4 regions of the Alkalihalophilus pseudofirmus genome follow, and region 1 is predicted to be linked to each of the others. Evidence: riboswitches for the same ligand, from Rfam matches in the RefSeq annotation. Region 1 holds a riboswitch; each other region holds the start of a gene.
What was found. Region 1 has a riboswitch for cobalamin ahead of PQ478_RS15040 ((2Fe-2S) ferredoxin domain-containing protein). Riboswitches for the same ligand answer to the same signal wherever they lie in the genome.
Positions count from the first base shown of each region.

Region 2: another riboswitch for cobalamin. It lies ahead of PQ478_RS02110 (ribonucleoside-diphosphate reductase subunit alpha); the one in region 1 lies ahead of PQ478_RS15040 ((2Fe-2S) ferredoxin domain-containing protein).
Region 3: another riboswitch for cobalamin. It lies ahead of PQ478_RS07315 (ABC transporter substrate-binding protein); the one in region 1 lies ahead of PQ478_RS15040 ((2Fe-2S) ferredoxin domain-containing protein).
Region 4: another riboswitch for cobalamin. It lies ahead of metE (5-methyltetrahydropteroyltriglutamate--homocysteine S-methyltransferase); the one in region 1 lies ahead of PQ478_RS15040 ((2Fe-2S) ferredoxin domain-containing protein).

Region 1 is NZ_CP117835.1:2,820,638-2,823,787, forward strand. It holds gene cobJ (precorrin-3B C(17)-methyltransferase) at 1-1,010, opposite strand, end outside; gene PQ478_RS15040 ((2Fe-2S) ferredoxin domain-containing protein) at 1,072-1,461, opposite strand; cobalamin riboswitch at 1,575-1,757, opposite strand; cobalamin riboswitch at 1,873-2,059, opposite strand; gene PQ478_RS15045 (hypothetical protein) at 2,422-3,078, opposite strand.
Region 2 is NZ_CP117835.1:393,549-396,698, reverse strand. It holds gene PQ478_RS02110 (ribonucleoside-diphosphate reductase subunit alpha) at 1-1,624, opposite strand, end outside; cobalamin riboswitch at 1,813-2,007, opposite strand; gene PQ478_RS02105 (phosphatidylserine decarboxylase) at 2,448-3,150, opposite strand, start outside.
Region 3 is NZ_CP117835.1:1,408,681-1,411,830, reverse strand. It holds gene PQ478_RS07320 (FecCD family ABC transporter permease) at 1-593, opposite strand, end outside; gene PQ478_RS07315 (ABC transporter substrate-binding protein) at 556-1,551, opposite strand; cobalamin riboswitch at 1,757-1,937, opposite strand; gene PQ478_RS07310 (hypothetical protein) at 2,086-2,298, shown strand; gene PQ478_RS07305 (spore coat protein) at 2,303-2,605, shown strand; gene PQ478_RS07300 (DUF421 domain-containing protein) at 2,887-3,150, opposite strand, start outside.
Region 4 is NZ_CP117835.1:3,070,108-3,073,257, forward strand. It holds gene PQ478_RS16385 (methyl-accepting chemotaxis protein) at 1-758, opposite strand, end outside; cobalamin riboswitch at 962-1,172, shown strand; gene metE (5-methyltetrahydropteroyltriglutamate--homocysteine S-methyltransferase) at 1,338-3,150, shown strand, end outside.

The DNA of each region.
Region 1 (3,150 bases):
ATCTCATTCTTTTTTTGTCCCTCGTTTGCTCGTGCGCCCGCATTTTCACCTGCTACTAAACTCAAAGCTTCTAAGGCTAAATCTAAAGATGTTTCCTTAGGTTCTGAGACTTTTGCGGCCGGTGCCGCTTCAGCTTTTCGTGTTTGACTTTTTTTCTGGATTTGTTCGTCTTCTTTTTTTCCTTGATGAAGTGCCCATGGCTCATTTTCATGCCTGAGTCGTTCATGAGGTTTTAATCGTTGCTCCGTTTTATCTAAGGTATACTTTCTTTGATAACCTCTTGGAGTAATTAATTTGTTATCGTAAAGGAATGTCGAGGAATTTCCTATTACAACGGTTGTGAGCATACCAATATCATGATCGAGCATGTTCTGAAGATCCGTAATAACAATATGCTGCCTTTCACGGTAAGCACTCTTCACTAATCCAACAGGTGTATTAGGAGAACGATAGCTAAGTAAAATTCTCTGTGCTTCTTGAATCTGTCTTGTCCTCCGTCCACTTTTAGGGTTATATAAACTAATGACAAAGTCTGCTTGTGCAGCAGCCTCTATTCTTTTTTCAATTAACTTCCACGGAGTTAAATGATCACTTAAGCTGATCGTACATGCATCATGCATGATCGGTGCCCCTAGTAGTGAAGCACATGAATTACTAGCAGATACACCAGGAACCACCTCTACACTTACTCCAGTCTCTTCTGTCCATCCTTTTTCAATTAAGACTTCATAAACAAGGCCAGCCATTCCATAAACACCAGCGTCTCCACTCGATATAACAGCCACTGTTTTTCCTTCTTCAGCGAGCTTTACCGCAGCTTGTGCACGACTCACTTCTTCTGACATCCCAGTACTTATAATCTCTTGATCTGTTAATAAATCACTAATCAGATCTACATAGGTTTTATATCCAATTATGCAATGACTTTCTTGTATGGCTGTTAATGCTCTGTTTGTCATGTGCTCAAAACTGCCAGGACCAAACCCTATAACTAATAACTTCCCAAGCATTATCACACCTCCTGAGTTGATTACCTCTCCTTGATCCAGGCTATAATGTAAGCCGTTTCAATTAGACTTTCGCTTGTTTCTTTTCACCTTTTTCAATGCCTTTAATTCGTTTATCAGTATTTATTGCTTTAAACTCCTCATTATTAAAGCTGTAGATAAGAGAGTCTCCTAATTCAATGGTGGGATCAACATGGCTTTTTATGATGGACCTTCCTTTTTCCGGAGAGTCCACTTCATACCAATTCCCTTCAGGATAGACGACCACAACGCACACATCTTTACAACGACCGTTACATCTAGTTCTTGACGTATGAATCTTATCATCAAGTTCTAACTCATTAATTTCATCACGGATTGCAACGGTGATCTCTTCCCCGTCTTTACGCATACAGCTTGATCCATTACAGATTAATACATGTTTTTGTGTACCATTTAAATTCCAAGTAGTCATCCACTCACTCCTTTTTCAAAATAAAAAAAGCACCCCTAGGTAGAGGTGCATAAAATGCCATACAAAAAAAAGACAGCATTTACTACACTTCTCTACCTATAAACCCGTAGGTATTGAAGAAGAAAAACAAGGCAGGTCTCCTGACTTAGGTTCATCATTTCGTTGTGTCTTCCCGATTAATCAGTGACTTCATACAACGAAACTTCCCATTACAGTGGCGGGACCGTGACGGATTTACACCGTACTTCCCTTTTAAGCATAACGAGCTGTTATACACCTTGCTTTACATATAAAATTAACCACAAAAAAAACCGTAGCTTCATATTGGAAGATAGGTTAGTGGGCATGTCAAATATAGAGATTAATGATAGATCTCACATATGAACATCCCTCGTCCTCCCTCCGAAGACTGGATACATTGAATTAAAAGCAGGTTTCCTAGCTTGTGTTGTTCAGCTTACTCATGTCCCTTCCCAGATAGTATCTAGTGGCACGACATTTTCATCAACACATACAGTAGCGGGGGCTGCATCAGATTTCAACTGATTTCCCTATTATCCCGTAACTAATTTAGGGCACTTTTAATATACTGTCTATTAAACTATGTTTTAATAACAATAGCAACAATTATTTTACCAGTTGGTATATTCGGAAAAGTCTATCTATTTCATCACAAAAGAGCACACCCTTTTAATACTGTTCTCTCACAAGCATTAAATTGGGATCGAACCAGTGACCTCCACCCTTTCAAGTGGCGCACTCCAAACTGAGCTGACCGACCAAGATATGTAGTAACTTGCGGAAGGTCGGACTTAAGTTTTTTAATTCTCACTTTTGCTCTAGTACCCACTTGAGGTTCAAGTATAGTCCATCCGCTAGCTTTGCGCTTCGTTCTTATTTTGATTTTAAACACTCTAATTATGGACCAGCCTTACTTCTTAGGTAGTATTAACGAACTAGTTACTCCTCGCTTTCTTCTGAAGCGAGAGTTTGTAAGATTGGTTTAACTGCAGCTTCAAATGCTGTTGGCTCGTATCCAGCACTCGCCACAAATACTGCTGCCCCAAAAATGTTTTTACCACTCACTTCATTAAGTACCGTTTCAACATCATGGATAATCCGATGAGAATATAACAAGTGTTCTACCTCATGTGATTCAGTCGCATATCTTGTAATAGCCACAAAAGTTTCTAGGTCTTTACGTAGTAATTCATGCTGAACATGAGGAATTACTTTTTCAATTAGATTTGCTTGGTCCAATAAGTTTGATTCAATTTTATTAAAGTTATCAATATGAGCTCCGTCACCACTTTCACGATAGGTGTCAAGCTGCCCATGCCCTGTTATCCCATTTAAGACTCCATGGACTGTTTGAATTGTTTCCCGAATTTCAAGTGGATCCATCCCATCATTAAAGATTTCTTCAGAGGGTTCTTCTACGACCTCTTCTTCTAATGCCCCAACATCTTCATCATCTTCTTGTACCTCTATTTCTATTTCCTCTTCACTTCCACTAACAACCTGAATCTCGTTGTCTCCTCCAAATAATGAATAAATTCCAATCCCTGCTATAACGATCACTACGGATCCAATTGAAATGATTGTTGATTTCTTCAATATGAACCTCCCCCAAATATCTAATTTATTGATGCATATAAGACCAGCTATCTATAATAGACGTAAAGCGTT
Region 2 (3,150 bases), 1.7 Mb from region 1:
CTTGATTAATCCGCTCATATACACGCTCCACTTCCTTAACAGATTCCTCACTCTCCCAAGCGATCCCTCGCTTCGCCAAGTGATGATGCCATCCGTACGTACCAAGGCCGATCGCTCTGTACAGTTTGTTCGTTTTCTCTGCTTGTTTTACGCCGATTGAATTTTGATCAATCACATTATCTAGCATCCTTACTTGAATCTTCACGACCCTTTCTACCACATCATCTGAAAATACTTGAGCCAGCGACAATGAGCTTAAATTACAGACCACATAATCTCCCGGCTGCTTCTTAATCGAAATCGTATCGTCCTCAAGTGTTTCTTCCACAACGGTTGTCGCACTCATATTCTGCATAATTTCAGTACACAAATTAGAGCCGTAAATCATTCCTTTATGCTTGTTTGGATTCAGCCTGTTTGCTGTATCCCTGTAGAACATAAACGGGCTTCCTGTTTCAAGCTGAGAGAGCATAATTCGTTTCATAACTTCGATCGCTGGAATTTCTGTACGCGACAGTTCATCATTCGCTGCACATTGCTCGTACCTTTTACGGAACTCTCCATTTCCTTTTTTCTCATCATAAAAATCTTCAAGAGAGAATCCCATTTTCATCCGAACTTCATGGGGGTCAAACAAATACCAAGTATCTCTCTTCTCAACAGCCTCCATAAATAGATCTGGCAAAGATACAGCTGTAAAGAGATCATGAGTTCTTTGACGCTCGTCCCCGTTATTTAATTTCGCATCGAGAAAAGCAAAGATATCTTTATGCCAAACATCCAGGTATACCGCTATAGCGCCTTGCCTCTGGCCAAGCTGGTCTACGCTGACAGCTACGTTATTTAGCTGCTTCATCCAAGGAATAACGCCTGAGGAAACATTTTTAAATCCACGAATCGATGAACCTCTTGCACGAATCTTCCCTAAATACATACCAAGCCCGCCGCCGTTCTTACTCACAGTTGCCGCATCGGTACAGCTATCGAAAATCGACCTTAGATCGTCTTCCACCGTATCGATAAAGCAGCTTGAGAGCTGGCCTCCCGCTTTGCCGGCATTACTCATTGTCGGTGTAGCGACTGTCATATATAAATGTGAGAGCGCCCAATAGGCTTCCTTTACCAATTCAAGCCGGGACCCTCTATTCTCTTCTGACATTAGAGTCATTGCTATAACCATCCAGCGCTCTTGCGGCAGCTCTACGATTTGATCATTAAAGGCCTTTGCCAGGTAGCGGTCTGCTAATGTTTTAATGCCTATATACGTAAACTTTTGATCTCTTGCCGGTTCAAGCGTTAATGCGAGTTCGTATAATTCTTCCGTTGAATACGAGCCTAATCTTTCATCATAGATTCCCTTTTCAATCTGCGTTTTAAGATACTCCGGAAAACTTGCACTAAGCACTCTTGGTTCTACCCCTCGTTGTGCTGCTATTTGTTCTCTCAAATGGTTGATATAACAAGCAGCTGCCACATAAGTCCAATGCGGCTCCTCCACAGATAGTTCATTTAAAGCATGTGCTGCACGTTTTTCCCATGTTAGATGCGACGTTTGCTCTAACCAATCAAGATCTACCTGCACATCTAGCGGGTTATCTTTTTTCTCTTTTACGTTTATCTTCATTTGTCCCACACTCCTTCATTCAGCTATGTACATTTCATTTGCAAATAAAAAACGCCCTATCTCTCAGGTTTGAGAAATAGAGCGTAAAACGGACTTGGTCATTTGCATACCTTAATCGAGCTAGAATGCACCTTGCAAAAACGCACAAATCTAGCCGCTGCCGTCTCACTTCTCATCCCCCGAAGATAGCTGACTGAGAAATGATGGCAGGTCTCCTGACTTGTGCTTCTCTTTACTCTGAGCCTTCCCGTATAAGCACCTTTCAGCTCTCTTATACAGTGGTTGTCTCATTTCATCCACACTTACAGTTGCGGGGACAGTTCTGGATTTTCACCAGATTCCCTATTAAGCTGCCTAGCAGCACCAACATTCCACAAAAACAATATATAGTTGTTAGTTATGATTACTAATACGATATATTGATAGATTAAACGATATCAGGGGTAGAATGCAAGGATTATATTTTTGTAGGTGTTAGGCGGCTGGGTGGTCAGGTGGTTAGGAGATTGGGGGAATGATTCACATATAAATAGAACTGGAAAATAAGCGTATGTTATCGGAGTATTGTATAGCTTCAAAGCTTGAAATGCTTTAAACATGGCGTATAGCGGGCTCGCCGCTGCTGAAATATGCTTCGCTTTCCGCGGTGAGCTGCTGAGCTCCCGGGCCGCCCGCGGAAAGCGTGCGCCTTCAGCGGAGGTAAACAAATAATGCCAGGAGGGACTAGCCTATATCCTTACTTGTCGTATCTGTAAAATCTGGCTTGTCATGCCCACTATTGAAGTAGAGGATCATTACATGCTAAATGCCGTTAAACAAACGTTTAATTAACTCGATTGGTCAGCTTTTGGCCCATTAGTACGTCTGCTGGCGTCTGCTTGTCGGCAAGCTCCATCAAACCTTTTTCCCCAACTAAAACAACGGTTGAGCCAAAGGAAAAGTACCCCATCTCTTCACCTCGGGATAAGGTTGAGTTCTTGTGAGTAAGCTCAATCGTGTTAACATTCATCGCTCCTACTTTTACAACAGCTAACTGTTTGCCGGAAACGTTTAGCTCTGTTATGACTCGATAGTTTCTTGAAAGCGGCCTTCTTCCGTAGAGAAGCCCCCAATTGTTCACAGGGTAAGATCGCCCGCCTAACGTCCATTGCTTTGTGATTTCAGCATCTGCCGGGCTATGGATGCGGTGATAATGACTAGGGCTTAAATAAAGTACCATTACTACGCCGCCATCATATTTCCCTGCCGCTTCACTAGACCCTAACATTTCTTCTAAAGTATAATCTTGCCCTTTCACATGAAACGTGACACCAGGTGCTAGGATATGCTGCTCAGCCAAAATGCCATCAACCGGACTAACGAGAATATCTTCTAGCTGATTAATCGGTCTGCTCTCTGGCTTTAACCTCCGGATGAACAACTCATGCAAACTCTTATAGGAATGAACAGGCTCTAGCATTTCTTGTTCATTTAGATTAAACGTTTTAGTAAACGAACGATTCACTCTTCTGCTCATTTTAGATTCT
Region 3 (3,150 bases), 1.4 Mb from region 1:
ATAATCTGCCGCAGCTCATCACCTGTTAATGAAATCATCAAGGAGATAAATGCGCCTAAAAACGAGCTGAAAATAATTCCTGCTAAAATAATCGTCTCAGCCGACATCGAACGCTGAACGATTCTAGCAAACCCTATAACTAAAAATAGAGTCAAAAAGCCTGAAATAATACTGACAAAAGGTAATGTGAACTGACCAATAATCGGCAAGCTGATGCCAAAAAATAATACGACCACCGCACCAACTGCAGCCCCTGATGAAACCCCTAATGTATAAGGATCAGCAAGGGGATTTTTAAGAAAACCTTGAAAGGCTGCTCCAGCAACGGCTAAACAAGCGCCGACCATCATAGCAAGCAGCGTCCTCGGAAGCCTGATTTCCATCACGATATTCACATGCATAGGATCTAGGACTGCATTGAGCGGTATATGTAATCCTTCTTGTAAAACGATGTGTATAACGGTAGAAAAGGGAAGTTCAACACTTCCCTTTCCGATGCTTATGATAAACGCTGTAAAACAAAATATTAGTACTGCTGTATAGGCAATAAAGTGATTATTCGCCAAATACCTCTGGATAAATGACTGACGCAAGTTCCTCTACTCCTTTTACAAGACGCGGACCTGACCTTGTGACTTCATCAGATTGCACATCATAAATACGCTCATTTTTAACGGCATCTACATCTTGCCAAGCGGCACGTTCTTTAATTTTCTCATCAGCATTTTCAACGTAATACCCGTAAGTTGTAATAATCACTTGTGGATTCAAAGTGACTACTTCCTCTTCAGTAAATTGCGGCCAACCCTGCTCCGTATCAGCAATATTATTAGCACGAATTAGAGTAAGCATTTCATCAATAAACGTTTCGCTTCCAGCTGTATATAACTCATCTGACACTTCAACCCATACATCTACCTGGTCTTCCTCACTAATTTCTGAAGCTTTTTCTTCAATAGCTGCAAAACGTTCTTTCATCTCTTCGATGGTAGAAGCTGCTTCTTGATCTCCGCCAGATGCTTCTCCAATCATTGTGATAGCCTCATATACGGCATCAATGGAACTGGCATCGTTAATGACAACTACCGGAATACCAGCAGCACGGATTTGATCTAATCCTTCAGTTGAACTATGTGCATTTGATTCATGGGATAAAACAAGATCAGGACTAAGGGATAGGACACGCTCGACATCAAAGTTCATATCTCCTACGCTCTCAATATCTAAGACTTCTTCAGGATAGTTGTCCCAATCTGTACGACCTACCACATATTCTCCTTGCTCAATTTTAAACAATGTCTCAGTAATACTAGGAATGAGGGAAACAATTTTCTCAGGCTTCTCTTCAATAACAACCTCTTCTCCCAAAGCATCAGTTACAGTTCTAGGAAAATCTCCCGTTTCTCCACTCTCACTCTCAACATTTTCTTCACCTGCTTCTTCTGTATCAACAGGCTCAGTACTCTCCTCTGTATCTGTTGTCTCCCCACAAGCAGTTAAAACAAAAGCAAGCATAAGTGCGGCAAGAATTGCATACCACTTTTTCAACATAAAATCCTCTCCTAAATATGTAGTATTACTTATTTTCTCTCTCTAGCTCTTCTGTGGAACATATTGTTGAATTAGGCGGCATATACACAAAAAAGCACTCCATGCCGAGGAGTGCTTACACATTAAAGTAGTACTAATCTTACTCCATTTTTGAAATGAGATAAAATAGAGTCGTTTTAGACCGCTTCCCCTTTTCCTCGAAGGTTTCACACGAAACACCTAGGCAGGTCTCCTGACTCATGCTTATCGATTACTTCCCCTTCCCATCAAATTGACAGTGGATGTGCAGGCAATCAAGCATTTACAGTGGCGGGACCGCGTTGGATTTACACCAACTTCCCTATTATCACTTCTATAACAAAGTGACCTAGATGTGCTATATGAGATTGTTAATAAGTATCTTTATTATACATGATCACCACGTATTCGACACTATTTTTTAAACATTTTGTCTATCAATAAAAAATTAATAGGTTTTATTTTATAAAACAGTGGAATTCATACATTACATTCTAAAACAACAAGGAGGCAACAATGATGGCAAAAACAAACTACGCAGCTCATGAAGTGTTAGAAGTTCATGAAATGCTGACAATTAAATCAGCTAGTGCTGCAAAATCCTCAATGATGCAAGGGCTGGCTTCTGACAAGAAACTAAAACAATTGCTACAAAAAGATGCCGCTGCATCTCAAGAGGCTGTTAAAGAATTGCGTACTATTTTAGAAAAAGTAGAGAAAGGAGAATAAGCTTATGTCTAGTATTCTTGATAAAATCAATAATAAAGATTTAATTAATGATGAGGTCATTGCAACAGATCTTCTAGTAACTGCAAAAGCAGCTGTAAGGAGCTATGCAGTAGCGATTACGGAAACAGCAAGCCCTGAGATCCATAAAATTTTAAAGAAACAACTAGATGAAACGATCCAATTACATCATGAGGTGGCTACCTATATGATTGAGCAGGAAATGTATCATGCTTATGATGTTGACGAGCAAGTCAGTCATGACCTAGAAAAAGCAAAACTTGCTCTTGAGATGCCAACTTCAAAATAACAATAAAAATGTTTTCATAACGAGTCTTTCGAACATAACGACTCATTTTAATATGTTGACTGACATACACCTTTGTTCCTTAGAAGGGCTGGTGAGACTCCGCATTACTATAGTAATGCAGGGTCTCACCGCTTTTTTTATCATAAGGTTTCCTTACTTAGTGTGATAATAAATTCATTTTTCTTTAAATGCTATTGTTCTACTGTGAAGCAAATTGCTTTGTATTTGAGTTACTCTTGTGAAGAACATTAGAAAGTAACGAGTTTGAAACGGACCCTCAATTAGTTGTAAATAGTCGGCATTTGCTGCTGTTCATTGTTTAAGGATACGTGAAGTTCTTGGTCATCATTAATGGAAGCGAAGAAGACGCGATTTACTTGAGCAACCCGACTTTTTTGTAATTCAGCAATTAACCATTGCCGATTTAAACCTAAATAGATTAAGATATCTTCGTAAATTTTCCCTTCTACGATTAAGGGATATGACAAACTTTTACTTTTCTTTTGTACATTCATATCCTCAATGGTTACTCCCAATTTATTATC
Region 4 (3,150 bases), 250 kb from region 1:
GGTAACGTCGTTCGTATTGAATCTGGTTCTCTAAATTGACCATTTCTCACTGCTCTCATGGTCTCTCGCAAATCTGTAAGAGGCTTCGTAATAGATCGAACGAAAAGCAAAATGAATATGGTAGAGATAAATACACTAATCACAACTACAAGCAGATTAAAATAAGCCATGTCAACTACCGCACCCATATAAGAGGCTTCAGGAACGGCTAAGGCAAAGATTCCGCCGATTTCATTTATTGTCTGAAATGAAATCGAATACTTGGATCCATCTATTTCTACATGGATGACTCCTTGATCTCTTTGTTCCATTTTGCTTATCGCTTCAACAGGGATAGGCGGCAAAGTATCTTGACTTACTTGAAACGGGACAGCTTCTTGATTAATGACAGAAAAGAATTCGGCACTAATCCCGTCTTCTTCAAGTTTATCTTGCTGTGATCTAATATTTGATTCTAGCTGTTGCATAAAATACTCTTCATCACTCACATAGAGGAACTGAAGGTTTTGAGCAATCACTTCCATAAGATCTACTTCCCGCATCAGTCTGTTTTCAATGGAGTTGACTGTCATCTCTTTTGCTTTTAAATAAGAAGTAAATCCTCCTATTGATAATGAGACTGCTAGCAGCATAACAAATAAAAAAAGTAATCTGCTCTTCATGGAGAACTTCTCTAAAAACTTGCTGTTTTGCCTTGTTGTCTCAGTTTTTTGTTTGTTCGAACCACTCTTTTTCTTCTTTAACCGATTCCTAAACACAACCAAACCCCCACCTAAACTAAGTCTTTTATACCAGATAAATTATACCAATGTATTATTAAGTGATTGTAAAGACTGGGTAAATATAGCATATAGTATTATTGGATGTGACTAATATCAGGGTAGAGATTTCTTTTAGAAAATTCTTGATTAATAAAATAATCTAAGTTAGGATATAGTCTAAGTATTTGATTAATTTAATTTTATAAGTACATGCAAGAGGTGGTTTAGAGTTTGCCTTCTAAACCTTAAAAGGGAAGTCCGGTGAGAATCCGGCACGGTCGCGCCACTGTAAGAGCGAGCTGCTTATCATTGCCACTATTCATCATTTAGTGATCTTAGCTAAGTTGAATGGGAAGGGATAAGCAAGCGATGAACTTGAGTCAGGAGACCTGCCTTTTGTACGCACTAGTACCTACGCGTTTATTAGGGAGGAGTGATCGATATGTTTTGGCCGATGGTTTATGATCATCCAGGTTAAGTCTATGTATGTGATCTCTCTTTCAATGATGAAAGAGAGTTTTTTTATTTGCTGAGTTAACCACAACAATAGAGACGACAATCTGGAGGGATTTAAAGATGAATATAGTGACATCAAACACAGGCTATCCACGCATTGGGGAAAATAGAGAATGGAAACAAGTATTAGAAAAGTATTGGACAAAGAAAATAACGAGAGTGGCATTTGAACTTGAAATGAAGCAGCTTCGTATCGACTATTTAAAGAAACAGCGAAGTAAAGGCATTGATCTTATTCCGATTGGCGATTTCAGCTACTATGATCAAGTTCTAGATACAGCTGTAATGTTCGGGCTTATCCCCGAGAGGTTTCAATCGATGGAAGAAGCTTCCCTGGAACAATATTTTGCAATTGCCCGCGGAACAGATGAACATGTTGCTTCTGAAATGACTAAATGGTTTAACACAAACTACCACTATATTGTTCCAGAATTACAAGGCGCAGCACCAAAACTAACACATAACAGACTGTTAGATTTATTTAATGAAGCAAAATATGAGCTGGGCATTAAAGGGAAACCAGTCATCTTAGGTCCGGTTACATTGATTGCCTTATCAAAAGGATACGCGAACAGTGAATTTAAAGACAAGGTAGCTGAACTTATTCCTCACTACATCAAAGCGTTCCAAGAATTAGCCGATGCGGGCGCCGAATGGATCCAAATTGATGAACCGATTCTTGTTCAAGATATCGACCATCCTACGATCGAGGTTTTTCAAGAAGTTTATAGTCGCTTTAATGAGAAGCTGCCAGAGATAAAACTGCTTTTACAGACCTATTACGGCTCGGTTGAACGCTATGAAGAAGTGATTCAATTACCTGTAGATGCTATCGGACTTGATTTCGTCCACGACAAAGGAGCCAACCTAGAGAAATTAAGATCATCTGGGTTTCCTAGTGATAAGCTGTTGGCATGCGGAGTCATTGATGGCCGCAGCATTTGGAAAAGCAACCTGTTAGATAAACAAGATCAAGCAGCAAAAATTACATCCTACATCCAGCCAAGTCAATTGATCATTCAGCCTTCATGCTCATTGCTCCATGTACCTGTTACGACGGCTAATGAGAAGTCGCTGCCAGAGCAATTAGTTGACGCTCTTGCCTTTGCTGATGAAAAGCTAAAGGAAGTAGTCTTGCTTAGTGAAGCACTCAAATCTCCTGAGAAGAAAGATGAACTCCGAGCTTACAGTTATGCTATCTCTGAGTTTCATAAAGATACAGGCAGAGTTCATACAGATGTGCAAAGAAAGCTTTCTCAATTAAACGAATTAACAGCAACAAGAACTTCTTTTGATGTAAGAAAAGAACAACAGAAGAAAAAGTGGCAGCTTCCTCCCCTGCCTACTACAACCATCGGAAGCTTTCCACAAACGAAAGAAGTAAGAGCTGCCCGCTTAAAGTTTAAAAAAGGCTCTTTGTCTGAGGCCGATTATGAAACATTTATTCAAGAAGAAATCCAAAAGTGGGTAAACATTCAAGAAGAAATTCAGCTCGATGTTTTTGTTCACGGGGAATTTGAACGTACAGATATGGTCGAATTTTTCGGTCAACGCTTAAATGGGATGGAAGTCACTACAAACGGCTGGGTGCAATCTTACGGTTCTCGTTGTGTTAAGCCACCTATTATTGCGGCCGATATCTCTTTTGACCAACCGATGACATTAAAGGAAACTCTGTATGCGAAGTCATTGACTACAAAACCAATGAAAGGGATGCTGACCGGACCCGTTACGATTTTAAATTGGTCGTTTGAGCGAGATGACATATCACTTAGAGAAATGCTTAATCAGCTTGCCTTAGCCATCCAGGAAGAAATTCGTCAGCTAGAGGCAAATGGTATTGAAATGATCCAAGTAGATGAGCCTGCACTGC